One region of the Geodermatophilus sp. URMC 65 genome, then DNA from elsewhere that is predicted to be linked to it. Evidence: riboswitches for the same ligand, from Rfam matches in the RefSeq annotation. Region 1 holds a riboswitch; the other holds the start of a gene.

The links. Region 1 has a riboswitch for S-adenosylmethionine ahead of ACWIX7_RS24620 (putative leader peptide). Riboswitches for the same ligand answer to the same signal wherever they lie in the genome.
Region 2: it holds a riboswitch for S-adenosylmethionine, as region 1 does, so the genes downstream of both, thrC (threonine synthase) here and ACWIX7_RS24620 (putative leader peptide) in region 1, are expected to answer to the same signal.

What each region holds. Positions count from the first base shown of each region.
Region 1 covers NZ_CP199954.1:5,092,496-5,107,958, reverse strand. Annotated here, with positions in the region: gene ACWIX7_RS24700 (DsbA family protein) at 138-638, shown strand; gene ACWIX7_RS24695 (glycerophosphodiester phosphodiesterase) at 747-2,030, shown strand; gene ACWIX7_RS24690 (hypothetical protein) at 2,027-2,200, shown strand; gene ACWIX7_RS24685 (sugar O-acetyltransferase) at 2,261-2,857, shown strand; gene ACWIX7_RS24680 (TetR/AcrR family transcriptional regulator) at 2,854-3,411, shown strand; gene ACWIX7_RS24675 (MFS transporter) at 3,429-4,628, shown strand; gene ACWIX7_RS24670 (NAD-dependent epimerase/dehydratase family protein) at 4,649-5,572, opposite strand; gene ACWIX7_RS24665 (hypothetical protein) at 5,649-5,900, opposite strand; gene ACWIX7_RS24660 (cold-shock protein) at 6,159-6,362, shown strand; gene ACWIX7_RS24655 (hypothetical protein) at 6,509-6,703, opposite strand; gene ACWIX7_RS24650 (carotenoid oxygenase family protein) at 6,806-8,191, opposite strand; gene ACWIX7_RS24645 (vanadium-dependent haloperoxidase) at 8,343-9,596, opposite strand; gene mscL (large conductance mechanosensitive channel protein MscL) at 9,807-10,217, opposite strand; gene ACWIX7_RS24635 (MetQ/NlpA family ABC transporter substrate-binding protein) at 10,397-11,215, opposite strand; gene ACWIX7_RS24630 (methionine ABC transporter permease) at 11,287-11,946, opposite strand; gene ACWIX7_RS24625 (methionine ABC transporter ATP-binding protein) at 11,943-12,977, opposite strand; gene ACWIX7_RS24620 (putative leader peptide) at 13,159-13,233, opposite strand; SAM riboswitch class I at 13,239-13,333, opposite strand; gene ureA (urease subunit gamma) at 13,560-14,138, shown strand; gene ACWIX7_RS24610 (urease subunit alpha) at 14,135-15,463, shown strand, end outside.
Region 2 covers NZ_CP199954.1:1,943,367-1,958,829, reverse strand. Annotated here, with positions in the region: gene ACWIX7_RS09495 (hypothetical protein) at 1-98, opposite strand, end outside; gene ACWIX7_RS09490 (dodecin) at 295-504, shown strand; gene ACWIX7_RS09485 (DUF5313 family protein) at 580-990, opposite strand; gene ACWIX7_RS09480 (CBS domain-containing protein) at 1,082-1,513, shown strand; gene rarD (EamA family transporter RarD) at 1,573-2,490, shown strand; gene ACWIX7_RS09470 (DUF3263 domain-containing protein) at 2,615-2,983, shown strand; gene ACWIX7_RS09465 (LytR C-terminal domain-containing protein) at 3,604-4,809, shown strand; gene ACWIX7_RS09460 (alpha/beta fold hydrolase) at 4,875-7,793, shown strand; gene ACWIX7_RS09455 (ABC transporter permease) at 7,790-8,662, shown strand; gene ACWIX7_RS09450 (HAD family hydrolase) at 8,778-9,599, opposite strand; SAM riboswitch class I at 9,660-9,790, shown strand; gene thrC (threonine synthase) at 9,803-11,104, shown strand; gene ACWIX7_RS09440 (cold-shock protein) at 11,313-11,513, shown strand; gene ACWIX7_RS09435 (SDR family NAD(P)-dependent oxidoreductase) at 11,727-12,614, shown strand; gene groL (chaperonin GroEL) at 12,829-14,457, shown strand; gene ACWIX7_RS09425 (VOC family protein) at 14,625-14,984, opposite strand; gene ACWIX7_RS09420 (glucose-6-phosphate dehydrogenase) at 15,017-15,463, opposite strand, start outside.

The DNA of each region.
Region 1 (15,463 bases):
AGTTCCGCCGGGACGATCCTGCTCCCGGGTCCGGGCGCGCGCGAACGGGGCTGCCGGACCCGGATCGTGGGTACGGACCTGCCATGGACCCCGCCGCGACCCCGCCCGCGCCCTCTGGCCATACCCCGGGAGGCGGGGTGCTCGTGGGCAGCGACGGCGCCCGTCGCCGGCTCGTCGTCTTCGAGGACCCCCAGTGCCCCTACTGCCGGCAGTTCGAGGAGGCGTCGGGGGACCTGTTGCGCCGCGAGGTCGCTGCCGGTGCGGTCGCGGTCGAGTACCGGATGCGGTGCTTCCTGGGCCCGGAGTCGGTGCGCGCCGACAACGCGCTGGCCCTCGCCGCGGAGGCGGGTCGGTTCGACCAGCTGCGCCGCGAGGTGTTCGCGAGCCAACCACCCGAGCACAGCGGCGGCTTCACCGCCGAGGACCTGCTGGTCCTGGGTAGGCGCGTGGGCCTGGACGACCCGGCATACCAGACCGGGGTCAGGGACGGGCGGTACGAGGCCTGGGTGGTCGAGGTGGACCGGGCGTTCCAGGAGCAGGATCCGCAGGGCACGCCCGCGGCCCTCCTCGACGGGCGACCGGTCGACTCCTCCGCGTTGTACGACGCCCGAGCGCTGGGGGACGTGCTGCGCGGCTGACCACACCCGTTCCGGACGGGCGCACGCCCCCGGCCGGACCGACGACGAGGCCGGAGCCCGGCGGCCGCTCGCACCCCGGCCGCGCGGCCGGGGCCCCAGGATCACCCCGTGGACTTCGCCGACCTGAGCCGGCCGTTCGTCATCGCCCACCGCGGCGGTGCCCTGCAGGTCCCCGAACACACCATGGAGGGCTACCGGGTCGCGGTGGGCCAGGGCCTGCCGGTCATCGAGCAGGACGTGTCGACGCTCGCCGACGGCGGCCTGGGCGTCATGCACGACGGCACGGTGGACCGCATGACCACCTCCAGCGGCAACGTCGCCGACCACACGTCGGTGTCCTGGAAGCAGCTGGACATCGACGCCTCGGCCATCCTCGGCGGAGGCTGGCCCGACGGCCTGCGCCCTCCGCTGTTCGAGGAGGTGCTCGTGGAGTTCGGCAACCGCGTCCTCCTCTGCGTCGAGACCAAGAGCAGCGACGCGATGGAGCCGGTGATCGACGCGCTCGACCGACGTGGCGTCAGCCCGGCGTCCGTACTGCTCCAGTCCTACGCACTCGCCGAGTGCCGGCTGGCGCGCTCGCGGGGGCGGGACGTCATCTGGCTCGGGACCACCGACGTCGTCCGGGCCGCCGCCGAGGGCATCGGCTGGATCGGCCCGGAGGCGGGCCAGGTCACCGCGGCGGTGTGTGCACGAGCGCATGCCGTGGGGATCGAGGTGGCCGTCCACACGGTCAACCGCCGGCACCAGCGGGACGTCCTCGTCGCCGACGGCGTGGACGCGATCTTCTCCGACGACCCGGTCTACATCGCGGGGGACGCGGGGCGGCGTGCCTCGGACCTGTTCGCCCGTCAGGTCTGGCTGCCGGGGATGCTGCCGGACACCAGCCGCGGCCGGTTCCACGCGGACGACGGTTCCTGGGGCCTCGACATCTCGGCCACCGCCACCTGCACGCTCATGGGCTTCCTGGCACCGCCGGACCCGGCCGCGTTCACGCTGTACCTCGACCTCCGCATGGACGAGACCTGCGCGGACGGCCGCACGAGCTGCGGGTTCGTCTTCCTGAGCACCGACGACCACCCGTACCGACCGTCGTCCGACCGGTCGCCCGGTGCCGACGGCTACCTATTCCTCCTGCGGGGAGACGGCACCCTGGACGTCCACCGGGTCGTCGAGGGAGTCCCCACCCCGTTGGCGTCCTCGACGGCGGGAACGGCGCCGAGGACGGGCACCTACGTGCCGCTCCGGATCACCGTCACCGGCTCGGGCCTGCTCTTCACGGCCGCCAGCGGCGAGAGCGTGACCGTCGCGGACGCCACCCACCGCCCCGTGCCCGTCGTCCACCTCGGCGGGGCGTTCGCGGGAGTGCGCTTCAGGAACGTGGGGTTCGCATGACCGACCCGTGGGAACGCCCGGGCCACGGTCCGTCCGACCCGGAGGGCTACCGCATCGAGCAGACGCCCGACGGCTACCGGTGGACCTGCCGTGCCGACGGCCGCACCGGAGGGCCGTTCCCCAGCCGCGAGGACGCCGTCACCGCCGCCGAGGCCGACCGCACCGCCTGAGGCAGCGCGGGACCGGGGTGGGCGGCGGCCTGCAGGCGGCCGTTGTGTACGCTTGTTCCTATGAGCCTCCGGCCCGACGCCAGCGACACCAGGACCATGCGCGAGCGGATGCTCGCCGGCGACCCCTACATCGCCGACGACCCCGACCTCGGCGAGGCCAGCACCCGGGCGCAGGACCTGGCCGACGCCTACAACGCGACGACCGTCCGCCAGGGCCCGCTGCGCCGCCGGCTGCTGGAGGAGCTGCTCGGCGCCGTCGGGGAGGGCACCGAGATTCGGCCTCCCTTCTTCGTCGACTACGGCAGCTCCATCCGCATCGGCGCCCGCTGCTTCGCCAACGTCGGGCTGGTCGCCCTCGACGTCGCGCCCATCACCATCGGGGACGACGTCCAGATCGGGCCCAACGTCCAGCTGCTGACCCCGACCCACCCGCTCGACCCGGAGCCCCGCCGGGCCAAGTGGGAGGCGGCCGAGCCGATCACGATCGGCGACAACGTGTGGCTCGGGGGCGGGGCGATCGTGCTGCCCGGCGTGACGATCGGCGAGAACACCGTCGTCGGTGCGGGAGCGGTGGTCACCCGCGACCTGCCGCCGGACGTGGTCGCCGTCGGCAACCCCGCCCGCGTCGTCCGCACCCTGGACGGGCCCGGCCGGTGACGTCCGCCCCGGCGCGGCGGTCCCGGCGGCACGACCCGGGACGGCGCGACCGGCTGGTGGACACCACGCTCGACGTCATCGCCGAGCAGGGCGTCACGGCCGCCACGCACCGGGCGATCGCCCGCGCCGCCGACGTCCCCCTGGGGTCGCTGACCTACCACTTCGCCTCGCTGAGCCAGCTGCTCGCCGCCGCGTTCACCCGGCACGTCGACGCCGTCGCCGAGCGCTTCGACGAGCGCATGCGGGCCGCGCCGGACCGGGCGGCGGCGCTCGAGGCGCTGGTCGAGCACCTCACCGGCGACCTGCTCGGCTCCCAGCGCGACCTGGTGCTCGCCGTCGAGCTCTACGTCGCCGCGGCCCGCGACCCGGCGCTGCGCGCGGTCACCCAGGACTGGATGTCCCGCAGCCGCCGCAGCCTGGAGCGGCACCTCGACCCGGTGACCGCGCGCGAGGTCGACGCGCTGGTGGAGGGGCTCGTCCTGCACAGCGCCCTGTCCACCGACCCGATGACCGCCGACCAGATCCGCTCCGCCCTCCACCGGCTCGCCGGCTGACCCTCCCGAGGACCCCCGTGGCCGTCCCCGTCACCGACACCGCTGCCCTGCGCCGGGCCCGCGCCGCCGTCGCTGCCTGCTTCTTCCTCAACGCCGTCTTCTACGCCGGCCTCGTGCCACGCCTGCCGGAGGTGAAGGCCCAGCTGGGGCTGAGCAGCACCGCCCTGGGCACAGCGCTGGCGGCCCTGCCGCTGGGTGCGCTGCTGGCCGGCCTGTCGTCGGCCGTCCTCATCCGCCGGTTCGGCTCCGGCCGGGTCGCCTCCTACGGCCTGGTGCTGCTCGGCGTCGTGGTGTGGACGGTGTCGGTGGTGCCCAACTGGCTCGGCCTCGCCGCGGCGCTGCTGGTGCTCGGCGCGCTGGACGCGGTCGTCGACGTCGCGCAGAACGCCCACGGGCTGCGCGTGCAGCGGTACTACGGCCGCTCGATCATCAACGCCTTCCACGGCGTCTGGAGCGTCGGCGCGGTCACCGGTGGGCTGCTCGGCTCGGCCGCCGCAGGGCTGGGCGTGCCGCTGGGCGTCCACCTCGCTGCCTCGGCCGTCCTCTTCGGCGCCGTCGCGGTGGTCGCCTCGCGGGCGGTGCTGCCCGGCCGGGACGAGCCCGACCCGGTTCCCGGGGCACACCCGCGGGAGCGACCGCGGCGGCGGACCGCCGTCCCGGCGCTCGCCGTGCTCGGCGTGCTCGCCGCCTGCGGCGCGTTCGTCGAGGACGCCGGCGCGTCCTGGAGCGCGCTGTACCTGCGCACCGAGCTCGCGGCCGGCGCGGCCACCGCCGGGCTGGGCTTCGTGGCCCTGTCGGTGGCGATGACCGTCGGGCGGCTGACCGGCGACCGGGTCGTCGACCGGTTCGGCCGGCGCCGGGTGGCCCGGGCCGGCGGGGCGCTGGCCGCGGTGGGGATGGGCCTGGCCCTGGGCCTGCCGTCGGTGCCCGCCACGCTGGCCGGGTTCGCCCTCGCCGGGCTCGGCGTCGCCACCCTGATCCCGGCCGTCTACCAGGCCGCCGACGAGCTGCCCGGGCTGCCGCACGGGGTGGGACTGGCGGTCATCAACTGGCTCCTGCGGATCGGCTTCCTCGTGTCCCCGCCGCTGATCGGTGCCCTGGCCGACGCCACCAGCCTGCGGGTCGCGCTGCTCAGCGTCGTGCTGGCCGGGGTCGGCGCGCTCGTGCTGGGCCGGGCCCTCCCGGGCCGGCCGCCCGCGGCCCGACCCGGCGGCTGAGCCCGGGGCGCCGGCCGGGCTCAGTGGCCGGCAGCGGAGCTCGCCGCCAGGGTCCGGCGCACGCCCTCCTCGTACGGGGTCGCCGCGAGGCCGAAGGCCCGGGCGGCCCGGCTGCCGTCGACCACGAACGGCTGCTCGAACTGGTACACCATCTCGGCTCCCTCGCGGGCCAGCGGGACGACGGAGCCGAGGGCGCGCACCCGGCGGCTCCCGTGCCGCACCAGCCGCAGCCGGGTGCCCGCCTGCCGGCACGCCTCCGCGGCGAGCGCCCGGCCGGTGGTCACGCCCGGGTGCGGCACGTGCCACACCGCCGCCGGCGAGGTGTCGCCCGTCCCGACGGCGGCCAGGGTGGCGGCGAAGTCGTCGATGAACGTGGGTGTCAGGGGCAGGTCCGGGTCCCCGAGCCACTGCACCGGCCACCCGCGCAGCGCGGCCCGGAACACGTTGCCGGCGACGACCGACCGGACGCCGGGCCCGTAGAGCTCCCCGGCGCGGACGAGGCCGACCGGCAGGCGTCCGGCCGCACCGGCGGAGAGCACCCGCTCGGCGATCCAGGCGCGCAGCACGCCCAAGGCGGCGACCGGCCGCCACGGGGTGTCCTCGGTCATCGGCCCGTCGACCCGCCCGTACATCCAGGTGTCGTCGGCGAACACCAGACGTGCGCCGGCGCGGGAGGCGGCGTCGACCAGGGCGTCGGTGACCACGGGGAACTCGCCGGTCCAGCGGGCGAGGACGGGCATCACGCAGTGGTAGACGGCGGCCGCGTCCCGGCAGGCCGCGGCCAGGGCCGCACCGTCGGTGGCGTCCGCCGCCGCCGTCTCCACGCCGGGCGTGCCGACGTCGCGGCCGTCACGGGTGACCGCGCGCACCCGGTACCCCGCCGCGTGCAGATGGGCGACGAGCCGCCGGCCGGTCGCTCCCCCGGCGCCCACCACGGCGTGCACACCAGGGTGGTGGAGTGCTGCTCCGTCGCTCGTCGTCGTGCCCGGATCCGGCATCGCCGGATCGTCACGGCGGTGGTCACGCACCGGTACCCGGGGCGTGGCCGGGCACTCCGGCCTCGCGGAGGTCGGTGACCGCCAGGACGCGGCCGATCGGATAGAGCTCGATCTCGGCGTCCTCGGCCAGGGCGGCGATCACCGTCAGCCAGCCGGCGGGGCCGAAGCGGACGATCCTCCTCGGCAGGTCGATGTGGCGGGACGGGTCGGCCGGGTCCTGCACCACGACCCGGCCCTCGTAGAGGTGGCGGTCGTTGACCGTGGTGATGTCCATCGGGACAGCCTCCTGCGCGGGCGGGCACGGCGGCAGCGGACCGCGCCCCCCGGTGAGATCCGCCTCGGTTGCCCGACACGGCCCCGCACCGGTGCGGCAGCCCGTACAGTCGAGTGCGGTCGCCGTTGTGCCTCTGCTTCGTTCTCGGACGTCCGCAGTCGTCTCTGCCTGACGTTCCTCTCGGTCCTGCCGGTCGGTGCGGCGCCCCAGGACCGACAGCGGTCGGTCCTGACACGACAGCACGGAGAAGAGAACGACATGGCTCAGGGCACTGTGAAGTGGTTCAACGCGGAGAAGGGCTTCGGCTTCATCGAGCAGGACGGCGGCGGCGCCGACGTCTTCTGCCACTACTCGGCGATCACCGGCAGCGGCTACCGGTCGCTGGACGAGGCGCAGCGCGTCGAGTTCGACGTCACCCAGGGCCAGAAGGGCCCGCAGGCGGAGAACGTCCGCGCGATCTGAGCGACGGGAGGGGCACGGCGACGCCACGCCGTGCCCCTCCCCCACGCTCGCTCCCAGGGAGGCCCCGCGGTCGGTGACCGCGGGGCCTCCCTCGCCTACACACGTCCACGGCGGTCCCCCGGGCCGCCGGCCGCGGCGCGCCCGGGTCACACCGGTTGCGGCGGACGACGGGCGGGCGGCGCGGAGGAGGGTCGCGTCCGGGTGAAGCGCCATCCCGCCCGCTCCAGCAGTGCGATGCACTGGTCGACCACGGCCTCGATGTCGTACTCCTGCGGCACCTCCGGCGGCATGGCGACGTCCAGTGCGTTGGCCAGGGCCACGTGGAAGTCACTCCGCGCCATCGCCGCGCCTCCCGTACCGGCTCGCCCGGCTGCGAGCGCCGGCCCTGCTCGTCGGCGACACCGCTGATGGTGCCCCCGTCGCCCCTCCCCGGGGACGGCGGCTCACCGGTCGGCGATCCAGCTGCCGTGGAAGCCGAGCGGGACCCGCGCCGGCAGGTGGACGCGGGCGACCGGTCCGCCGGCGAAGTCCTGGGCCGCGATGACCACCAGGTCCGCGGCTCCCCGCTCGGGGTCGTGCACGAACGCCAGGACGTAGCCGTCGTCCTCGGCCGCGTCGGGGGCCGAGGGCGCGAACACGGCCTCGCCCACGGTGGCGTCCCGGCCGAACCGGTGCACCTCGACGCGGCCCGTGGCCAGGTCGTGCTTGAGCAGCGCGTCGGCGAAGGCGTCGTCCGCGAAGGTGCCGTCGACCTGCACGGTGGACCGGCTCACCTCCCGGGTCACCGCGCTGTAGCCGTAGCGGTACGGCCGGGAGACGACCCGCTCGTCGGTGCGCGGCAGCTCCTGCGGGCGGTCGTCGAGGCGCTGCTGGCCGACCCTGCCCGCGGTGGGGTCGACGGTCCAGCGGTCCAGCGTCAGCGAGCCCTGCCCGGACAGGCCGGACAGGTCGTAGGCGCCCTCGTAGCGGCAGAGGTCGACGACGACCCGGTCGCCGTCGTCGTAGGCGTTGAGCGTGTGGAAGACCCAGCAGGGGTCCACCTCGAACCAGCGGACCTCGCGGGTGGTCCCCTCCCGGGGCAGCAGCCCGACCCGGGCCTGGTGCGCCGGGTTCCACCCGTAGGGCAGCGAGGAGCCGGTGGCCGCGGCGGCCATGCTGAAGGTCACCGGGAGGTCGAGCAGGACGACGTAGCGCTCGGTCAGGGCGAAGTCGTGCATCATCGGCCCGTCCGCGACCGGGACGTCGGTGGTGCTGCTGACCCGCCCGTCGGGGCCGATGACGACGTGCTGCACGTGGTCCCATCCCCAGTAGTAGGCGACGGCGTGCAGGTCCCCGGTCCGCTGGTCGAGCTTGGTGTGCGCGGCGTAGCCGCCCGGCAGCGTGCCGCCGAAGTCGCACGGACCGACGGTGTCCAGCTCGTCGGTGAGCTCGTACGGCAGCGCGCCGGCCTCGACGGTGGCGAGCGTGCGCCCGGCGTGCGCGATGACGTGGGTGTTCGCGGCGAAGTCCATGCCGGCGTGCACCGGCCCCCCGGCCCACCGCTCCCCCAGCGCCTCCGCCACCTGCCTCGAGCGCACCCAGCGGTTGCGGTACCACTCGGCCCGACCGTCCCGCAGCCGGACCCCGTGCACCATGCCGGGACCGAGGAACCAGTGCTGGACCGGGTCGTCCAGGCCCAGGGGGTTGGGCCCGTTGCGCAGGTACCGCCCGTGCAGCTCGGCCGGGAGGGTCCCGGTCACCGGCAGGTCGAACGCGGTGATCTCCTCCGTGACCGGCGCGAACGCCCCCTCGAGATACCTGCTGCGGTCCAGCATCGGGTGGTCGGGCATCGTGGTCCCTCCCGCGATCGTCGGCCTGGATCGGCGTGTCGTCGCCCTGCTCCCGGGAGTGTGGCCCTCCGGCGCCGTGTCGGAAAGCCACCGCCGGCGGCTCGGGAGGGCCTGACGGCGTGCCGCCCGGGACGCGCTGACCGCGCCCGCCTCAGCTGTCCGCCGGCCGGAACGCGCGGTCGACCACCGCATCGGCGACCCCGGTACCGATCTCCCGGGCGTCGTCCATCGCGTCCCGGAAGTGGATCCCCAGCCAGATCCGCGCGTTCGTGACGTCGTCCAGCCAGGCCTCCGCGTCGTCGTAGACCCGGGTGGTGTCCGTGACGGTGCTGTAGATCGCCATGTCCAGCTGGCCGGGACCGAACATCTCCTCCAGCGTCCCGGCGACGGCCGAGCTGACGCAGCCGTGGCCGCTGGGGTTGTCCGGGTACGGCGGGGACGCACGCAGCGAGGTCCACGCCGGGTCGGCCGCGGTGGCGTCGTTGCCGTCCCGGTCGGCCTGCTGGATCGCGGTGACCGGGCGCCAGAAGGCGGTGTCGTACTTGACCCGCCAGCAGGTGATCTGCGTGTCGGCTCCAGCGGTGTTGACGGCGGCGAACACCCGCGCCGTGTCCACGATGTCCATGGGGTGGCGGGCCGCCCGCTCCCGCAGAGCGTCCTGGTACTGCCGGACCGGGTTGTCGCTCCAGAACAGGGCCAGGTCGGTCTGCTCCGCCGTCCGGTCGGCGCTCGTCGCGGACCCCATCGCCGCCACCTCGGCGAAGTCCGCGGCGTACTCCTCGCTGTCCAGGGGGTCGGGCCCGTCCGTGGCGAACTCCACCGGCGACTCGACGACGAGCGGCTCCGTGAAGCCCAGCCACGGGGCCAGCATCTCCCCGCTGCCGGTGGGCACCCACATCCCGGGGGGTGGCTCGGCGGGCCGGTCGAGGGTGATCGGTGCGTCCCGCCCGTCGTCGGCGCGGGCGGCGATGAGCTCCGCCGCGGCGTCCCGGCCGACCTGCAGGCCGCGCTGCCGCTCCGCGGTGTCCGGGACGGTGCCGAGCCAGGCGGCGAGATCGGCGTCCAGGGCGGCCCGGGACGCCGGGAACCAGTGCACGAGGACGTCGTGCGCCGCGGTCGCCGCGGCCACGTCGGAGGCGGTGGGGACGTCGGCCTCCTCGGCGGTGACGACCGCGTCGTGCACGGCCGTCGACACCAGGCCGAGGTACAGCTGCGCCACGGGCGGCGGCTGCTCCCCCTCGACGCCGATGGTGCGCCAGGCGAGGGCGTTCCAGCTGAGCACCACCCCGGGATCACCTCGCGGGGAGGCCGCCTCGTCCCCGGCCGCCGCGGTCGGCGTTCCGGCGAGGACCAGCAGCGCGGCGGTCACGACCGCCTGACGCCGAGCGGAGCGGGTCCTGGTCATGGCGTGCCTCCTGACCTCCCGGCTCCCTCCCGCCGTCCGGGACCGGGCCGGGCAGTGTCCGCGGGTGCCCGACGTGCCGCCGCCCCCGCTCCCCGGGTCCACCTCCTCGGGTCCGGCGGCGGTCGTGGGAGCCGAACCGGACGCTATGCCGGCGGGTGTGCCCCGGACAGGGCACCACGTCCCCGCCCGCGACGGGCTCGGCGGGGCCGCTCAGGAGACGATCGGGTCGACGTCCCGGGTGCAGAACATGCACACCGACGCGTCCACCGGGATGAAGCTCTTGCAGTGGTCGCACTCCCGGCTGCCCTGCGCGCCGGCGGTCTCCCGGCCGGTGGCACGCCGGATGGCCTGGACGATGAGCATGATCGTGAGGGCCAGCAGCAGGAACGAGACCAGCGCCGTCAGGAACGACCCGTAGCGGATCTCCGCGCCGTTCACCGTCAGCACGAGGGCGTCGAAGTTCGGCTGCCCGAAGATCGCTGCGACGAGCGGCAGGATGACGTCGCCCACCAGTGAGTCGACCACCGTCGCGAACGCCGCCCCGATCGCCAGGCCCACGGCCAGGTCGATGAGACTGCCGGAGAAGGCGAAGTTCCGGAAGTTGGTGAGCAGCGTGCGCACGTGTCCTCCTGCCGACGCGGGACTGGAGCCCGGAGCTGACGGGGCCGGGAGGCCCGGCCTCCTCAGTTCCCACCGCGTGCGGCGCTACTCGCGCCCGACCCGCCGCGCGGACCACGACCGGCACCGCACGCGGCAGGGGGCCGGCCGGGACCCCCGGTCGGCCCCCTGCCCGGCGACCGTCAGAAGGCGGGGATGACCGCGCCCTCGTAGGTGTCCTCGATGAACTGACGCACCTGGTCGGAGTGCAGCAGCCCCTCGAGCTCCTGGATCCGCTCGTCGTCCTCGGTCCCGGTCCGCACGACCAGCAGGTTGGCGTTGGGGTTGCCCTCGGCCGACTCCAGCGCCAGGGCGTCCTCGGCCGGCACGAGGTCGGCCTCGATGGCGTAGTTGCCGTTGATCACCGCGATGTCGACGTCGGCCAGCGACCGGGGCACCTGCGCGGCCTCGACCTCGGAGATCTGCAGGTCCTTCGGGTTGTCCTGGACGTCCAGCGACGTGGGCGCCGCGTCGCCGGTGTCGGCCAGGGTCATCAGCCCGTTGGCCTCCAGCAGCCGCAGGGCCCGGGCGGCGTTGGTGGGGTCGTTGGGGATCGCCACGGTCGCGCCGTCGGGAAGGGCGGCGAGGTCGGGAAGCGACTGGGAGTAGATGCCCAGGGGCTCGATGTGCACCGGCGCCAGCGGGGTGAAGTCGTACCCGGCGCTGGCCTCCTGCTCCTCCAGGTACGGGATGGTCTGGAAGTAGTTCGCGTCCAGGGACCCGTCGTCCAGGGCGACGTTGGGCTGCACGTAGTCGGTGAACTCGACGATGTCGAGGTCCAGGCCGGCGTCCGCGGCGAGGTTCTCGTCGACGAAGCGCAGGATCTCGGCGTGCGGCACCGGGGACGCGCCCACCCGCAGCGGCTCGTCGGCCGCGGACAGCTCGGCCTCGCCGCCGCCGCAGGCGGCCAGGAGGGCGGTCGCCGCGGACGCGGCCAGGAGCGAGGTGAGACGGGAGCGCATGACGGGGGTCCTCCTCGGACGTGGTGGGAGAGGTGGCCGGCCGGCCACCGGGGGGTCGGTGGGGTGGGTGGTCAGACGTGCGCCAGCCGGCGCGCCCAGTGGTCGCCGGCCCACTGCAGGGCCTGCACGACGAGGAGCAGCAGGACGACGGTCAGCAGGGTGATGTCGGTCCGGAACTGCTGGTAGCCGAAGCGGATGGCGAAGTCGCCGAGCCCGCCACCGCCGACCGCGCCGGCCATCGCCGAGTAGCTGATGAGCGCGACGACGGTGACCGTGGTCCCGGCGATGAGCGAGGGGCGCGCCTCGGGCAGCAGCACGGTGCGGACGACGTCCCGGCGGCGCGCGCCCATGGCCATCGCCGCTTCGACCTTCCCGGGGGCGACCTCCCGGAGGCTGGTCTCCACCAGGCGGGCGAGGAAGGGGACGGCGCCGATCGTCAGCGGCACGATGGCCGCCGTCGAGCCGATGGTCGTCCCGACGATGCCGCGGGTGACCGGCGCGACCAGGAACAGCAGGATGATGAACGGCAGCGAGCGGCCGAGGTTGACGACCACCCCGAGGAACCGGTTCAGCAGCGGTCGCGGGGCGAGCGCCCCCGGAGCGGTGACGGTCAGCAGGATCCCGAGGGGGATGCCGAGCAGCACGGTGAGCAGGGCGGAGACCCCGACCATGTACAGCGTCTCGCCGGTCGCCTCCATCAACTGCGGCCAGATGCGGGCCCAGTCGCTCATCGGCCCGCTCCCGTCGCCGCCACGGCGTCCGTGTCCCGGGGCACCGCCTCGATGAGGACGCCGTCGTCGCGCAGCCCGCGCAGCGCCCCGTCCAGCCGGCTGAGGTCGCCGGTGGCCCGCAGCAGCAGCCGGCCGTAGCGGCCCCCGGCGACGGTCTCGACCGAACCGCCGGCGACCTCCACCGCGAGCCCCAGCTGCCCGATCAGGGTCTGCAGGACGACGGTCTCGGGCGTGCGGTCGGTGACGGTCACCCGGAGGAGGACGCCGTCGTGCCCGGCGCCGGCGTCGGCGAGCGGCGCGGGCAGCAGTGCGTCGCTCAGCGGCGAGTGCTCGCGGGTCAGGACCTCCGAGAGCCGGCCGCTGTCCACGACGCGGCCCCGCTCGAGGAGGACGGCGCTGTCGCACACGGCCTTGACGACCGCCATCTCGTGGGTGATGAGCAGCACGGTCAGGCCGAACTCGGAGCGCACCCGGCGCAGGAGCTCCAGCACGCCGGTGGTGCTGGCCTGGTCGAGGGCGGAGGTCGCCTCGTCGCAGAGCAGCACCGTGGGGCGGCCGGCCAGCGCACGGGCGATCGCCACCCGCTGCTTCTGCCCGCCGGAGAGCTGCCCGGGGTGCGCGTCCGCGCGCTCCCCCAGCCCGACCAGCTCCAGCAGCTCGGTGGCCCGGCGGCGGCGCTCGGCCCGGCCGACACCGGCCAGCTCGAGCGGGTGCTCGACGTTGCCGGCCGCGGTCCGCGAGTCCAGGAGCTCGAAGTGCTGGAAGACCATCCCGATGGAGCGGCGCGCCTGCCGCACCTCGTCGTCCGGCAGCTCGGTGAGCACCCGGCCGTCGACGGTCACCGACCCCGACGTGGGCCGCTCCAGCAGGTTCACCAAGCGCACCAGCGTGCTCTTGCCCGACCCGCTGGGGCCGACCACGCCGGCGAACTCGCCGGCCTCGACGTGCAGGGTGATGCCGTCGACGGCGACGACCTCCCCGGACCGCCTCCGGGCGGGGAAGACCTTGCGGACGTCGTGCAGATCTATCACGGGTGGGCTGTCCTCAGGGGTGAGCAGGCGGGAACGGTCTCCGGACGGCGCCGGCCGACCGGCAGCCCCGGGCAGGGGCGCACCGACGTCCGGACGACGTCCGGGCCGCGCGGGAGCGACGGACCAGCAGGGGCTGTGTGCCCCGGACGGCGGGGCAGCTACCGCGACGAGGGCCGGGCGGTCAGCGACACAGGGCCGCGGCGGTGCGGCACAGGTCGACGTGCCGGCGGGCCCACGTGGGCGCTGGGCCTGTCATCGCGTCCTCCATCGGTCCTGGCAGTAGCACCCTCGTCCGCCGGGGCGGGGGGTTGCTGCGGCGTCGTCGAGCCAGGTCTCTCGGCCGCTCCGGATGGCGTTGCCCGTCGACTCTACTGAGCCGGCCGGCCCGACCGACACGCCGGACCTGCGACATCGCCCACAGGCGGGGCTCCGGCAGCGCCCTCAGGAGTCCGCCGGTCGCACCGCGGACCACGACCGGCGGCCGCGAGCGGACACCGGCCGCACGCCGCGGATTGCCGAACGCCGAGGTCAGGAGCACCGTGGCGCTCGACACCACCGACCGCACGGACCCCGGAGGCCGCGGTGCACCTGACCCCTCGCGAGCAGGAGCGCCTGCTGCTCTTCAACGCCGCCGAACTCGCCCGCCGGCGACTGACCCGGGGCGCGCGCCTGGGCGCGACCGAGGCGATCGCCCTGGTCTGCGACGAGGTCCTGGAGATGGCCTGGGACGGGCTGCCGCTCCAGGAGGTCGTCCGGCGGGCCCGGAGCGTGGTCGCGGTCGACCAGGTGCTCCCCGGGGTCGCCACCACCGTGCCCAGCCTGCAGGTGGAGGCGCTGTTCCCCCACGGCACCTCCCTGGTGCACGTGCCCGAGCCCTTCGGCCCGGCCGACCCGACCGGTCCGGGCGCCGTCCTCGCGCAGGACGGCGACGTCGAGCTGGCGCCGGGCCGGCTCCGGCGCACCGTCGAGGTCACCAACCGCAGCGACCGCTCCGTGTGGATCTCCTCGCACTTCCCGCTGGAGGAGGTCAACCCGGCGGTCGAGTTCGACCGCGACGCGGTGCGTGGTTTCCGGCTCGACCTGCCGGCCGGGGTCAGCCGGGAGTTCCCGCCCGGCACCACCTCCACCGTGCCCGTGGTGGCCCGCGGGGGTCAGCGGTGAGCCGCATCTCCCACGCCCGCTACGCCGGCCTCTACGGCCCCACCACCGGTGACCTGCTGCGCCTGGGCGACACCGACCTGTGGGTGCGCATCGAGGCCGACGACACCGACCCCGGCGACGAGCTGCTCGGCGGCTGCGGCAAGACCGCCCGGGACGGGCTGCTCGTGACCGACCGCGCCCCCGGGGACAGCGCCCTGGACATGGTGGTGCTCGGCGTCGTGGTCGTCGACCCGCTGCTCGGGGTGCGCAAGACCAGCATCGGCGTCAAGGACGGCCGCATCGTCGGCGTCGGCCGGGCCGGCAACCCGGACACCAGCGACGCCGTCGAGCTGGTGGTCGACTCCCACACGGCGATGATCACCGGGGAGGGCCTCCTCGCCACCCCGGGCGTCGTGGACTCGCACGTGCACCTGTCCAGCCCCGAGATCGCCCCCGCGGCCCTGGCCGCCGGGGTGACCTCACTGGTGGGCATGGGCATCGGCGGTGTGTGGGACGTCGGCGCCAACCCCGCGACGAACCTGCACACGCTCATCGAGGGGTGGCGCGACACCCCCCTCAACGCGGCCTTCCTCGCCCGGGGATCCACCTCGTCCACCGAGCTGCTCGAGCGTGCCGCCCTCGCCGGGGCCGGGGGGTTCAAGATCCACGAGGACTGGGGCGCGACCCCGCGCATCGTGGACACCTGCCTCGGCGTGGCCGACGACGTGGACCTGCCCGTGGCCCTGCACACGGACACCCTCAACGAGTCCGGCGCCCTGGCCGACACGCTGTCGGCCACCCGCGGCCGGACGGTGCACGCCTACCACGTCGAGGGCGGTGGTGGGCACGCCGACCTGCTGCAGGTGGTGGGCGAGGCCCACGTCCTGACCTCCTCGACCACGCCGACGCTCCCGCTGACGGTCGCGACGGTCGACGAGCTGCTGCCCATGACCCTGACCGTCCACCGCGGTCACCGCGGCATCGACAGCGACGTCTCCATCGCCACCAGCCGCGTGCGCGAGCACGGCATCGCCGCGGAGAACGCCCTGCACGACCTGGGCGCAATCAGCATCGTGAACTCCGACTCGATGGGCATGGGCCGGATCGCGGAGACCGCCCGGCGCACCTGGCAGCTGGCCCACGTGCAGGCGCACCTGGCCGGTCAGGCCGGGCCGGAGCACGTCAACAACGAGCGGGTGCTCCGCTACCTGGCCAAGATCACCGTCAACCCGGCCATCGCCCACGGCATGGCGCACGAAGTGGGATCCCTGACGCCGGGGCGGCTCGCGGACGTCGTGCTGTGGCACCCGGCCACCTTCGGCACCGCGCCGGAGCTGGTCCTCAAG
Region 2 (15,463 bases), 2.6 Mb from region 1:
TGCGCCCACTGCAGGGCGGCGGCGTGGTTCAGCAGCAGGGGCGCCAGCACGGGGTCGCGGGTGAGCAGGCCACCGACCACGAGGTGCAGATCCGTCATCGTCGTTCCTGCCGCGGGTGTCCGAGGGGCGTACAGGGTTCCTCCCACGCTAGGCGGTCGGCTGCCCGTGCAGGACCAGCGCCGGGTAAGGAGTGGGTAAAAGCACGTCCCGTGGTGGGCCGGGCGGCCCACCACTAGCGTGGCGCTCGGCCGGCGGCGAGACGACGGCGCCGGGAGCCGAGTCCTGGAGGCGGCCGTGTCCGACCACGTCTACCGGTTGAGCGAGATCGTCGGCAGCAGCCGGACCAGCGTCGACGAGGCCATCCGCACCGCGATCCGCAAGGCCGGGCAGACGGTGCGGCACATCGAGTGGTTCGAGACCAAGGAGATCCGCGGCCAGGTGGTCGACGGCGACGTCAACTACTTCCAGGTGCGGCTGTCCATCGGCTTCCGCGTCGAGGACTAGCAGGAGGACCCGTCCTCCCCACCCCTCGCAGGCTCGGGGCGGTGCCCTGGACGGGGCCGGGGCGGCGGGGTCCTCTCAGTCGAAGCTGCCGGCGCCGTCCCGCCGGTAGGGGGAGCGGCGCTCGAGCTGTTCCCGCTCGCTGCGCTCGGCCCGCAGCCGCGCCGCCGTGCCCGGCGGGTAGCCGGCCTTGGCGACCCGGTGCTCGGTGGTCTCGACCATGAACGCCGTCGAGAAGATCAGCCCCATGAGCAGCCCGCCGGCTGCGGCGGAGAGCCGATAGACCAGCGGCACGGGGACGACGGCGACGCAGAGCACGAGCACCGGCAGCAGCTGCACCACCGCCCGCGTCAGGTGGCGGCGCACCCAGCCGGGCTCCGTCGTGTCGGCCAGGACCCACGGGGAGAGCTCCCGCGGCAGCCGGCCACCCAGCGCGTAGCGCACCCACTGCAGCGGCGTGGGGCGACGCGTCTCGGTACGGGTTCGCACACCGACGACGGTAGGCCGCTCCGGGCGTTGCCGGGGGCCTGGGAGCGGGAGCACACTCGGCCCGCGCGACCCGACGGCGAGGAGGTCCGGCATGCACATCCGTCAGCTGCTCCGCCGCAAGGGGGCAGAGGTCGCCACCGTGGACGCGACCACCAGCGTCCGCACCGCCCTCGCCCTGCTCGCCGAGCACGGGGTCGGCGCCCTGGTGGTCTCCCAGGACGGACGCCGCGTCGACGGGATCGTCTCGGAGCGGGACGTCGTCCGGGCGCTGCACGAGCGCGGCGCCGGGCTGCTCGCCGACCCGGTCGCCAGCGTGATGACCGAGCAGGTGCACACCTGCGTCCCTGACGCGGGCGTCGAGGAGCTGGCCCGCACGATGACCGAGCACCGGGTGCGGCACGTCCCCGTCGTCGAGCACGGGGCGCTGGTCGGCATCGTCTCCATCGGCGACGTCGTCAAGGCCCGGCTCGACCAGTTGGAGGAGGAGCGCGCCCAGCTGGTCGACTACATCCAGACCGGGTGAAGGACCCCGTCCTCGCCACCTCCGCAGGCCGGGACGGGGCCAGGCGTAGCGTGCCGTGGGTGGACGAGCGGCGCGCCGGGGTCGCCTCCGGCCTGGCCGCGTACGGCCTCTGGGGGCTGTTCCCGCTGTACTTCCCCCTGCTCGAGCCCGCCGGCGGGCTGGAGATCGTGGCCCACCGGGTCATCTGGTCGTTGCTCTTCGTCGCCGTCCTGCTGACCGCGGTGCGCGCCTGGCCGGCGGTGCGCGCGACGGTCGCCGACCGCCGCGCGCTGCTGGTGCTGTCGGGCGCCGCGGTGCTCATCGCCGCCAACTGGCTGGTCTTCGTCTACGGCGTCAACTCCGGGCACGTGGTCGAGACCTCGCTGGGCTATTTCATCAACCCGCTGGTCAGCGTGCTGCTCGGCGTGGTGGTGTTCGCCGAGCGGCTGCGCCGACTGCAGTGGGTCGCCGTCGGCATCGCCGCGGTCGCGGTGGGCGTGCTCACCGTCGACTACGGCCGCCCGCCGTGGATCGCCCTGACGCTGGCGGTCACCTTCGGCCTGTACGGGCTGATGAAGAAGCTGGTGCGCGTCGCGGCCGCGCCGGGGCTGTTCGTGGAGACCGCGCTGGTCGTCGTCCCCGCGGTGGTGGTCCTCGCCGTCCTGCACGCCCGGGGAGAGGGGACGGCGGGCAGTGCCGGGACCGGCCACCTGCTGCTGCTCCTGAGCTCGGGTGTGGCGACCGCCGTCCCGCTGCTGCTGTTCGCCGGCGCGACGCGGCGCATCCCCCTGTCCACCGTGGGGCTGCTGCAGTACGTCACGCCGCTGATGCAGCTGGCGATCGGCGTCTTCGTCCACGACGAGCCCATGCCACCGGCCCGGCTGGCCGGCTTCGTCATCGTCTGGATCGCCCTGGCCGTCTTCACGGTCGACAGCCTGCGCAGCGCCCGCGCCGGAGCCCGCCGGCGGACGGCGGAGGCCACGCCCGCACCGGTCTGAAGAAGGACCCCCTTGCCCCCCGCCACTCGCAGGCTCGCGGCGGGACCCTGCAAGGGGGCCGCCGGGGGCTCGGAGATGTCGGGGGGCGGGACTACCGTCGGAGGCGTTCCGAAGGAGGACTCCCGTGTCTGCCGAACCAGCTCCCGCGGTCTCCCCGCCGGGGGGCGAGGTGCCTCTTCCCCCGGCGGCCGACCCGACCCCCGCTCCCGTCCCCGACCCGCCCGCCCAGCCCGGCGGCCTGACCCGCCGCGAGCACGAGATGCTCGCGTTCGAGCGGCAGTGGTGGCGCCGGCCCGGCGCCAAGGAGACGGCCATCCGTGACCGCTTCGGCCTGGCCCCGACCCGCTACTACCAGGTGCTCAACGCCCTGGTCGACCGGCCGGCGGCACTCGAGGCCGACCCGCTGCTGGTGCGGCGCCTGCGTCGGCTGCGCGCCGCGCGCGGACAGCGTCGATCGTCTCAGTTCCTGGGCAACGGAGGCCGCGCCCTCTAGATTTGGTCACCGTGGGCAGGCACGCCGCGCCAGGCGGTGACGGAACGGACCGGGGGAGCACCCCTGTCCCGCACGGACGACGCCGCACTGACGGCCCGCCCAGCGCGCCTCCGGCCGCTGGTGAGCTGGGCGAGCACCCGACGGCGCCCAACCGCAGCCGCGCCGACCGCCGGCGCGACGGACTGCTCGAGGCGGGGGAGGACCCGGGTCGCCGCCGTCCCCCGCAGGGCCGCTCGGTGCCGCCGGCCGCACCGGCCCGTGGCGCCGCACCTGCCCGCCCTGCCGTCCCGGCCGCGTCGCGCGGCGCCACCGCCGCTACACGGAACGGCAGCGCGGCCGCCGGTGCTCCGCGTGCCGCTGTGCCCGCAGCCCAGGGGAGCCGCACCGCCGGAGCCAGCCGTGCCGCTGCGGTCCCCGCCCGGCCGGCGCCGGTCCCGGTCGCCGGTCCCGCCCGGCCGGCGCCGGTCCCGGTCGCCGGTCCCGCCCGGCCGGCGCCGGTCCCGGTCGCCGGTGCCGCTCGCCCCGCGCCCTCCACCGCCCACCCCACGCCGTCCGCCGGTCGCCCGCGGCCGACCCCGTCCGCGGACCGGCCACCCGCGGAGCCCGCGCCGCAGACCCGCATGCGGTTGCCGGTGCCGCCGTCCGCGGCCGCGGCGCCCCCGGCGCCGGCCGCGCCGGCTGCTCCCCGCACCACCGTCGCCCCGTTCCAGGCGGTGCCCACGCCCGAACCGGCCGACGACCCGGCGCCGGCCCCGGCCGGCCCCCCCGCGGAGACCCCCCGCCGCCGTGCCGCGGACCGGGTCCGCCCGGAGGCGGCCGACGCGGCGTCGGCCGGCAGCGCGGCGACGACGGGTCGCCCGGCCGTGGCCGGGCCCGACGAGGAGCCCGCCTGGTCCTCCGGCCGGCCGCCGGGCGCCGCGTCGTCCCCGGGCGCCGCCCCCGGGTACCGGGACTGGACCAGCCCCTCCCGGACCCGCGACGAGGCCCCGCCCGCGCCGCCGGCCACCGAGGCGATCCCCGACCGCACGCCCGCCGGCTCGTCCCGCGCGGCCGCGCCCGCGACCGAGGCCATCCCCGACCGGACGCCCGCCCACGATGACGACGAGTACGACGACGCGGACCGGTACGACGACGACCGGTACGACGACGCGGACCGGCCGGACGACCACGAGGACCCCCGCGGGCCGGACACCGGCAGCTCCACCGGCGTCGTCGGGGGCCGCGCCGCGTTCCGCGCGGAGCGCCAGGCCGCCGAGGCCGAGCGGCTGCGCGCCGTCCGCGCCGCCCGCCAGGAGGAGCGGCGCACCACCGGGGTGCGCCGCGCCGCGGTGGGCCTGCTGGCCGTCGCCGTCGTCGCCCTCGTGGTGCTCGGCGTCTACTCCTTCACCTCGCCCGAGGCCCAGGAGGCCGCGCGCGACACCTCGACCGGGCCCAGCCCGACGGCACCGGCCCCGGCCGTACCGAGCTCGGCCCTGCCGCCGCTGGACGTCCAGCCGCTGCCGCCGGCCGACGCCGCCCCCGTCGCGCCGGTGCGCGTGCCCGTGACGGTGCTCAACGCCACGGGCGTCTCCGGCCTGGCGGGCGACATCGCCGCGGAGCTGACCTCCGGTGGCTGGGAGTCCGACGGCGTCGGGGAGTACAACGGCGCCGACGTCGCGACGACGACCGTCTACTACACCGACGGGGACCAGGCCCAGTACGACGCCGCCGTCCAGCTCGTCCAGCAGTTCCCGGAGATCAGCGGCCCGGCGGTGCGCTTCTTCGAGGTCCCGGACGTCGAGGCGCCCGGTCTCGTGGTCGTGACCACCGGCGAGTGGCTGCCCTGACCGCAGGGCACCGCGCGCCGCGCCGTCCCCGGAACCAGCAGGGGTCGCCGTCCGTTGGCGGCTCCGTGCGTCCCGTTCGCGGGCCCGTCCGTCCCCGCCCGCGCCCCGGCGCCCGCGCGACGTCCGCCGCCCTGCTCCTGTTCCTCACCCTGGCCGTCACCGGGCTGCTCCCGGCCGCCCCGGCCGCGGCAGCCGAGGACGTCGGCACCGAGGAGGCACGGGTCCCCGTCGGCGCGGGCGCGGACGCGGACGCCGCCGAGCTCGACACCACCTTGTACCTGCCCGCCTCCGCGACCGCCGACGCCCCCGCGCCGGCAGTCGTGCTCGCCCACGGCTTCGGCGGCAGCAAGGAGTCGGTCGCCGACGACGCCCGCGACCTGGCCGGCCGCGGCTACGTCGTCCAGACCTACTCGGCCCGCGGCTTCGGGGCGAGCACCGGCCGGATCGGGCTCAACGACCCCCGCGCCGAGGTGGCCGACCTGTCCGCGCTGCTCGACCGGCTCGCCGCGCGCGACGACGTCCTGCTCGACGGGGACGGCGACCCCCGGGTCGGTGTCGCCGGGGGCTCCTACGGCGGCGCGCTGGCCCTGCTCGGCGCCGGCTACGACGACCGGATCGACGCGATCGCCCCGCAGATCACCTGGAACTCGTTGACCACCGCCTTCTTCCCCTCGCAGGTGGGCGAGCCGGCTCCCGGCACCGTCGCGGCCACGCCGCAGGCCCGGGACGCCGGCGTCTACAAGCGGCTGTGGTCGGGCCTGTTCTTCGGCGTCGGGTCGGCGCCCACCGGCGGACTGCTGGGGGCGCTCGGCGGCGGGGACGGCGACGGCGACGGGGCCGCCGCGGCAGGTGGCCCGCCCGCGGACCTGCCGGCCGACCTCGGTGGCATCGACCCGGCGTCGGTGGACCCGCAGGCGGTCGAGCAGCTGCTGACCTGCGGCCGCTTCACGCCCGAGGTGTGTGCGGCCTACCAGTCCGCGGCCTCCACCGGCACCCTCACCCCCGAGATAGCCGCCGTCCTCGACCGCAGCAGCCCGGCCACCGTGCTCGACCGGATCGACGCCCCCACCCTGCTGGTGCAGGGCACCCAGGACTCGCTGTTCGGCCTCGGCCAGGCCGACGCCAACGCCCGGGGGATCGCCGCCGACGGCACCCCGGTGAAGGTGGTCTGGTACGCCGGCGGCCACGACGCCCAGGCCTCCGAGCGCACCACCGAGCAGCTGCGCGAGCAGGTCGCCGGCTGGTTCGACTGGCACCTGCGGGGCCGCGGCGAGGACCCGGGCACCGGCTTCGAGTTCCCCGCGCCGACCGGCGTGACCGCGACCGTCGGCACCGTGCAGGGCGGCAACCGCACCGTGACCGCACCGGCGTACCCGGGCCTGGCCGGCACCGAGCCCGCGCAGCGCGAGGCGATCGCGGTCGACGGGCCGCTGCAGCCGGTCGTCACGCCCGCCGGGGGGACGCCGGCCGCGATCACCGTCGTCCCGGGGCTGGGCTCGCTGGCCTCGGCGCTGTCCGGCACGTCGTTCGAGATCCCCGGCCAGTTCGCCGCCTTCGAGAGCGAGCCGCTGGACGAGGCGGTGGAGGTCGTCGGCGCCTCGACGATCGACCTCGACGTCGCCGCGCCGGGCGGCTCGGCGACCCTGTTCGCCAAGCTCTACGACGTCGCCCCCGACGGGACGGCGACGCTGCCGGCGGGCCTGGTCGCGCCGCTGGCGCTCACCGGCCTGTCCGCGGACCCGACCGCGCCGACGCGGGTGGGCGTGACGCTGCCGGGGATCGTGCACCGCTTCGAGGCCGGGCACACGATGCGCGTGGTGGTCTCCTCGACCGACCAGGCCTTCGCGCTGCCGGCCGAGGCGGCCGTCTACTCCGTCGCGCTGGCCGGGGGCGGGGACGCCGCCGCCCTCGCCGTCCCGGAGGTCGACGGGCGCACCGAGGCCGCCGACGGCACCTCCCGCTGGTGGGTGCTGCTCGGCGTCGTGGCGGCGCTGGGCCTGCTCGGCTGGCTGGCCGCGCTGCTGTGGGGACGACGGCGCCGCCGGCGGGTCTCCGTGGTCGAGCCCGACGGCGAGGAGGTACCGCTGCGCCTCACCGGCGTCTCCAAGGCCTACAAGGACGGCTTCGTCGCCGTCCGCGACCTCTCCTTCGAGGTGCGTCGCGGCCAGGTCCTCGGCCTGCTCGGCCCCAACGGCGCTGGCAAGACGACGTCGCTGCGCATGCTCATGGGGCTGATCCGGCCGACCGAGGGACGGATCACCGTCTTCGGCCACGAGATCCGCCCGGGCGCGCCGGTGCTGTCCCGGCTGGGGTCGTTCGTCGAGGGCACCGGGCTGATGCCGCACCTGTCCGGCCGCGACAACCTGCGGCTGTACTGGGCCGCCACCGGCCGCCCCGCCGAGGACGCGCACATGGCGGAGGCCATCGAGGTCGCCGGCCTCGGGGCCGCGATCGACCGGCCGGTGCGCCGCTACAGCCAGGGCATGCGCCAGCGGGTCGCGATCGCGCAGGCGATGCTGGGCCTGCCCGACCTGCTGGTGCTCGACGAGCCGACCAACGGGCTGGACCCGCCCCAGATCCACGCCATGCGCGAGGTGCTGCGCTCCTACGCCGCGACCGGCCGCACGGTGATCGTCTCCAGCCACCTGCTCAGCGAGATCGAGCAGACCTGCAGCCACGTCGTCGTCATGGCCAAGGGGCAGAAGATCGCCCAGGGCACGGTCGAGGAGATCGTCGGCGCCGGCGGGTCGGTGCTGGTCGGCCTGGCCGACGACGCCGACACCGAGCGGGCGGCCGCGGTCCTCACCGGACTGCCCGGGGTGACGGTGGAGCGCACCGACGAGGGGCTGGTCGCCGACCTCGACGGCACCGGCCGCGCGCCGGCGCTGCAGGCGCTGGTGGCGGCCGGCATCGCGGTGGACGCGTTCACGCCGCGCCGCCGGCTCGAGGACGCGTTCCTGGCACTGGTGGGGGAGGGGCCATGAGCACCGCTGCTCACGTCCAGCCGACCGGGGCGGTCGCGGGCTACCGGCCCGGGCGCACGCTGCGGCTGTCGGTCGAGCTGCGCCGGCAGTTCAAGCGCCGGCGCACCCTCGGCGTCCTGGTGCTGATGGTGGCGCTGCCGCTGATCCTCATCGCCGCCCTCCAACTGGGCGGCACCGAGGAGGCCGAGGAGAACAGCCGGATCAACCTCGTCGACGTCGCCACCGCCAGCGGGCTGAACTTCACGCTGTTCGTGCTGTTCGCGACGACGAGCTTCTTCCTGGTCGTCGTCTACGCGCTGTTCTTCGGCGACACCGTGGCCGCCGAGGCCCAGTGGGGGTCGCTGCGCTACACCCTGGCCACCCCGGTGCCGCGGATGCGGCTGCTCCGGCAGAAGTGGCTGGCCGCGCTCGTGCTGTCGGTGGGCGCGCTGGTCACCCTCGTGCTCACCGCGCTGCTCGCCGGCGGCATCGCGTTCGGCTTCGACGCCGTCCAGACGCCGGTCGGCGTCACGCTGGGCCAGGGCGAGGGGCTGCTGCGCCTGGCCGGGATGGTCGGCTACCTCGCCGTCCACCTGCTCGTCGTCGGCACGCTGGCGTTCTGGCTGTCCACCGTGACCGACGCGCCGCTGGCCGCGGTCGGCGGCGCGGTGTTCACGATGTTCGTCTTCGCGATCCTCGACCAGGTCGAGCAGCTGGGGTCCATCCGCGACTTCTTCCCGACCGCGGAGGAGTTCGCCTGGACCGACCTGCTGCAGACCCCCGTCGACTCCGGCGACCTGTTCCGCGGCGTCGTCCAGTCGCTGCTCTACGCGGCGGTGTTCACGGCTCTGGGCTTCCGGCACTTCTCCCGCCGCGACGTCACGTCCTGATCGTCGCCCTACCGGGCGACACCGCGGCCAGGTGCCGTTCCCCGGTGGCGTCGAGCCGCTGCGTCACGCCTGCGCGGACCCCTCCGGGGCCCACTCGGCGCGACATCGATCCCTCTCACAGCGACGCGCGGACCGCCTGGGCCCAGCCCTCCCCCATGGGGGCGTCGGTCACCGACACGTTGGGGACGGCGGCCAGCAGGTCGGCCATGCCGTCGACGGTGGCCCCGTTCGCGGTGATCCACAGCCGGCCGACCGCGGGCGCCATCTCCAGGTCGCTGACGCTGTCGCCGATGGCCACCGCCTCGGCCGGGGTCAGCCCGCGCCGCTCAAGGTCCCAGGCGATCGCCGCCCCCTTCGTGATCCCGCGCGGCATCAGGTGGTAGATCCGCGCCGGCGCCTCGGCGGGCGCCAGCGTCGTGCGGGCCGTGCGCGGCAGCGCCCCGTTGTCCTTGAGGGTCAGCCAGCCCAGCCCCCGCTCGGCGAGCCAGGCGTCCACCGCCGTCGGGTCGAGGCGGCCGCGCAGCAGGGCGTCGGTCTGGTGGGTGGCGTGCCACGGCGCATGCCACTCGACCTGCCCGGGGTGCTGGGCGACCAGGGCGTCGACCACCCCGAGCTCGGCCATCACCGCCATCGGCGCGCGCCCCGCGTACTCCTCGGGCAGCGCGCCGGTCAGCCGGTGGGTCTGCCGGGCGGCGTCCCAGCTGATCGTGGCGCCCAGCTCCGCGATGGCGCCGTCGGCGGCGAAGATCCGGGCCGCCTCCACCACCTGCTCGAAGGTGCGGCCGCTGACCAGCACGAGTGCCACGCCGGCGCGGTGCAGCTCCAGCAGGGTGGCCGCCGGCTCGGCGGTCAGCTCACGTCCCTCGGTGTGCCAGAAGGAGCCGCGTGGGCCGACCATCGTGCCGTCGAGGTCGGTGTAGACGACGCGCGTGCTCACCTGCCCATCCTGGCCCGGCGCACTGCGCCACCCACGACGTGGGTAGAGTCCAGGGCGTTCCACTCATCCAGAGGGGCAGAGGGACACGGCCCGACGAAGCCCCGGCAACCGCCGCACCGCGCGTCCGCGCAGCGGAAGGGTGCCAATTCCGTCCCGCGCGGCTCGACGGCCCGACGCGGGGAAGATGAGGAGGTAGTCGTCGCATGACCCTGACCGCTCCCGGTTCTCTGCAGGCCGACTCCAGCGCGGGTGGCCCCGTCCCGCCGTCCCCGGCCCGCGGGCTCGTCTGTCGCAACTGCGGCGCCACCTTCGACCTGATCGCCGAGCACGCCTGCGCCGAGTGCTTCGGCCCGCTGGAGGTCGACTACGACCCCGAGCTGATGCGGGCGGTCACCCGTGAGCAGATCGAGGCCGGTCCGCAGAACATCTGGCGCTACGCCGCGCTGCTCCCGGTGGGCCAGGACCCGGCCGACCGCGTCACCCTCGACCCGGGCATGACGCCCCTCGTGCGCGCTGACCGGCTGGCCGCCGAGCTGGGCCTCACCGGCGGGCTGTGGGTCAAGGACGACTCGGCCAACCCCACCCACTCCTTCAAGGACCGCGTGGTCAGCCTGGCCGCCACCGCCGCCAAGAGGCTGGGCTACAGCAAGATCGCCGCCGCCTCGACCGGCAACCTGGCCAACTCGGTGGCCGCGCACGCCGCCCGCGTCGGCCTGCCCTCCTTCGTCTTCATCCCGTCGGACCTCGAGCCGGGCAAGGTCGTGCAGTCGGCGGTCTACGGGCAGACGCTGGTCGCCGTCGACGGCTCCTACGACGACGTCAACCGGCTGACCAGCGAGCTCGCCGAGACCGACGAGTTCGAGGACACCGCCTTCGTCAACCAGAACGTGCGGCCGTACTACGCCGAGGGCTCCAAGACGATGGGCTACGAGATCGCCGAGCAGCTCGGCTGGCGGATCCCGGCCCAGGTCGTCATCCCTATGGCGTCGGGCTCGCTGCTCACCAAGGTGGACAAGGCGTTCCGCGAGCTGACCGCGGCCGGCATCGTCGAGGCCACCGAGTGGACGGTCTTCGGCGCCCAGTCCGCCGGCTGCGACCCCATCGCCACCGCCTTCGACAACGGCTGGGACGTCGTCAAGCCGGTCAAGCCGACCGGGATCGCCAAGTCCCTGAACATCGGCAACCCCGCCGACGGCCCCTACGCCCTCGACGCCATCCGGCGCACCGGCGGCGCCGTCGGCCGGGTGGACGACGCCCAGATCGTGCAGGGCATCCGCGACCTGGCCCGCACCACCGGCGTCTTCGCCGAGACGGCCGGCGGCGTCACCACCGCGGTGCTGCGCCGGCTGGTCGAGGACGGCCGGCTGGACCCGGCGAAGGAGACGGTCATCCTCAACACCGGCGAGGGGCTGAAGACCCTCGACCCGCTGGAGCCGGTCGTCGGGCCGACCCACCGGGTCGCGCCGTCCCTGTCCTCGGTCCGGACGGCGGGTCTCATCGGCTGACTCGTCAGGGTGGGCGATCCCGGGTTCCGGCAGCCCGGTGCCCCCCGATCAGGTGTCCCGTGTGCGTGAGTCTGCTCTCACCACGTGTTTCGTGCTGTACGTTCTGCCGCGGTTCGGTTCCACGTTCGTGTTCTGCGGGCGGAAGAGCTCGACCCGGCCTCCCTGGTCGGTGGGAGGCCGTCCGCAGGCACGAAACGTGGGAGCGCACGTGGCACAGGGCACCGTGAAGTGGTTCAACGCCGAGAAGGGCTTCGGCTTCATCGCCGTCGACGGCGGCCAGGACGTCTTCGTCCACTACTCGGCCATCCAGATGGACGGCTACAAGAGCCTCGACGAGGGCCAGCGGGTCACCTTCGAGGTCGTCCAGGGCGAGAAGGGTCCGCAGGCCGACGCCGTGCGCACCGCCTGACCTGAGCTCGCCGGAGGCCCGGTCCCCACGCGGGGGCCGGGCCTCCGCCGTGTCCCGGCCCGGTCACGCCTCGCCGCGTGCGGTGACACGGCGCGACCCGCCACGCCGCCGGGACAGGTGCCGGCGGGCTCGCGGACCGGAGGTCGTGGTCCTGGTCCCCGGGGTGCGGGAGGCTCCGCCCGTCGGGCACCGGATGGGGCGGGGAGGGTGGCCATGTCACGCGTCGCGATCGTCACGGGTGGTGCGTCCGGGATCGGACGAGCCCTGGGCGCGGCGCTGGTGCGCCGCGGGGACCGGGTGGTCCTCGCCGACGTCGACGGTGCCGCGGCCGAAGAGGCCGCGGAACGGCTGTGTGCCGTCGGGCCCGGCGCGGCCACGGCTGCCGCTGTCGACGTACGCGAGGCGGACGCGGTCGCCTCGCTCGTCACCGGCACCGCGGAGCGGCACGGCCGGCTCGACCTGCTGTTCAACAACGCCGGCATCGGGATCGGCGGTCGGGTGGAGGAGCTGAGCCCGGCGCACTGGGACCGGGCCGTCGACGTCAACCTGCGGGGGGTCGTCCACGGGGTGCAGGCCGCCTATCCCCTGATGGTGCGGCAGGGACACGGCCACATCGTCAACACCGCGTCGCTGGCCGGCCTCCTGCCGTCGCCCGGCTCCGCTCCGTACGCGACGACGAAGTGGGCGGTCGTCGGGCTGTCGCTGAGCCTGCGGGCAGAGGGCGCCGCCCGGGGGATCCGGGTGAGCGTGGTCTGCCCCGGCGGGGTGGACACGCCGATCCTGGACAAGGGGATGCCTGCCGACCTGCCACGGGTCCCCAGCCTCGAGGGGGTCGACACCCGTGCCCTCATCACCCGGTTCAGCGGTGGACGGCTGTACAGCGCCGACGCCCTGGCCGCCGACGTCCTCCGCGGTGTCGACCGCAACCGGGCGGTCATCGTCGCGCCGCGTCAGGCACGGGTGATGTGGCGGCTGATGCGGCTGTCCCCGTCACTGGTGCTCCGGGTGTGGGCAGCCGCGGCGGCCCGCGGTCCCGGGGGCTCCACGACCGTGAGCGAGCCGGGGCCCGTGCCGACCGCCGAGGTGTCCGGAGGCCGCTGACGGCCGGGAACAGCTGACCCGGCGACCCCGTTCTTGCACTCGGCAGGGTCGAGTGCCAGACTCGCGATTGGCACTCGACAGTGCCGAGTGCCAATCAGGTCGGAACGGTGAGGCACTGGTGTGCGGGCCGACGGAGTGCCCGTGCCGCCGGTGTCGTCCGTCGCGGGCGCCGGTCCCGGCCGTGCAGCGATCCATGCATGGAGGACATCACCACATGGCCAAGATGATCGCCTTCGAGGAAGAGGCTCGCCGCGGCCTCGAGCGGGGCATGAACACCCTCGCCGACGCCGTCAAGGTGACCCTCGGCCCGAAGGGCCGCAACGTCGTCCTCGAGAAGAAGTGGGGCGCCCCCACCATCACCAACGATGGTGTGAGCATCGCCAAGGAGATCGAGCTCGAGGACCCGTGGGAGAAGATCGGCGCCGAGCTCGTCAAGGAGGTCGCGAAGAAGACCGATGACGTCGCGGGTGACGGCACCACCACCGCCACCGTGCTCGCCCAGGCGCTCGTCCGCGAGGGTCTGCGCAACGTCGCCGCCGGCGCCAACCCGATGGCCCTGAAGAAGGGCATCGAGAAGGCCGTCGAGTCGGTCACCGAGTACCTCCTCTCGACCGCCAAGGACGTCGAGACCAAGGAGCAGATCGCCGCCACCGCGTCGATCTCCGCCGCCGACACCGCCATCGGTGAGCTCATCGCCGAGGCGATGGACAAGGTCGGCAAGGAAGGCGTCATCACCGTCGAGGAGAGCAACACCTTCGGCCTCGAGCTCGAGCTCACCGAGGGCATGCGCTTCGACAAGGGCTACATCTCGCCGTACTTCGTCACCGACGCCGAGCGCATGGAGGCCGTCCTCGACGACCCGTACGTGCTCGTCGTCAACTCCAAGATCAGCTCGGTCAAGGACCTGCTCCCGCTGCTGGAGAAGGTCATGCAGTCGGGCAAGCCGCTGGCCATCATCGCCGAGGACGTCGAGGGCGAGGCCCTGGCGACCCTGGTCGTGAACAAGATCCGTGGCACCTTCAAGTCGGTCGCCGTCAAGGCCCCCGGCTTCGGTGACCGCCGCAAGGCCATGCTCGCCGACATCGCCATCCTCACCGGTGGCCAGGTCATCAGCGAGGAGGTCGGCCTCAAGCTCGACACCGCCGACGTCTCCCTGCTGGGCCGCGCCCGCAAGGTCGTCGTCACCAAGGACGAGACGACGATCGTCGAGGGCGCCGGTGACAGCGACCAGATCGCCGGCCGGGTGAACCAGATCCGTGCCGAGATCGAGAAGTCGGACTCCGACTACGACCGCGAGAAGCTGCAGGAGCGCCTGGCCAAGCTGGCCGGTGGCGTCGCCGTCATCAAGGCCGGCGCCGCGACCGAGGTCGAGCTCAAGGAGCGCAAGCACCGCATCGAGGACGCCGTCCGCAACGCGAAGGCCGCCGTCGAGGAGGGCATCGTCGCCGGTGGTGGCGTCGCCCTGGCGCAGGCCACCGCTGTCGCGTTCGACAAGCTCGAGCTCGAGGGTGACGAGGCGACCGGTGCCAACATCGTGCGCGTCGCGCTCGAGGCGCCGCTGAAGCAGATCGCCGTCAACGCCGGCCTCGAGGGCGGCGTCGTGGCGGAGAAGGTCCGCAACTCCGACACCGGCTGGGGCCTCAACGCCGCCTCCGGCGAGTACGTGGACCTGGTCGCCAGCGGGATCATCGACCCCGCCAAGGTGACCCGCTCGGCGCTGCAGAACGCCGCCTCCATCGCGGCGCTCTTCCTCACCACCGAGGCCGTCATCGCCGACAAGCCGGAGAAGGCCGCCCCGGCCATGCCGGGCGGCGACGGCGGCATGGGCGGCATGGACTTCTGATGAAGGGCCCCGTCCTCCCCACCCCTCGCTAGCTCGGGGCGGGGCCCGGGACGGGGCCGTTCCAGTCCGTCACCTGCAGGGGCGGTCCGCTCGCGAGCGGGCCGCCCCTGTCGGCGTTCCCGTGTCGGCCCCGTCCCGAGCTCGCGGGGGAGGGACGGGGTCCTCCGTCAGTCCTCCGGTGCGAAGCAGCAGAACTCGTTGCCCTCGGGGTCGGCGAGCACGTCCCAGTCGATCTCGCCGTCGCGCACCCGCAGCAGCGTCGCACCGGCCACCAGCAGGGCGGCGGTGTCCCCGACGACGTCCAGGTGCACGCGATTCTTGACCGTCTTGGGTTCGGACACGGGGTTCACCCAGATCAGCGGGCCCACACCGGCGGGGTCCTCGATCGGTACCGGCCACGCCGGGTCCCGCGGCTCGGCCGAGGGACGGCGGACGTAGCCGAGGGCGGCGCACCACCAGTCCGCGATCGCCTGGTGGTCGCGGGCGTCGAGGCACAGGTCCTTGAAGCGGGCGGGCGCATCGGGCACGCGACCACCCCAGCACAGCCCCGCCGCGGGCGTCAGTCCCGGCGTCCGTCGCCGAGCAGCCAGCCGGCGGGGTCGGCCAGCGCCTCGGCCTCCGCGGGGCCCCAGGAGCCGGGCGCGTAGCGGTGCACCCGCGGGGGTCGCTGCTGCAGCGGGGCGAACGCCCGCCACGCGTTGGCCAGGCCCTCGCTGCTGGTGAACAGCGACCGGTCGCCGACGAGCACGTCGTGCAGCAGGGACACGTAGGGCGGCAGGGGCGTCCCCCCGGGGACGTCGGCCAGCTCCAGCGTGGCCGTCGCGGTGGCGAGGGAGAGATCGGGGCCGGGCTCCTTGGCGACGACCTGCAGGTCCACCGCACCCGACCCCGACAGGGACAGGGACAGCACGTTGCCGTGGCCGGGGACGTCGGTGACCGGCCCGTCGGGACGGCGCAGCAGCAGGCTCACCCGCTGCTCGCTGACGGCCATCCGCTTGCCGGTCCG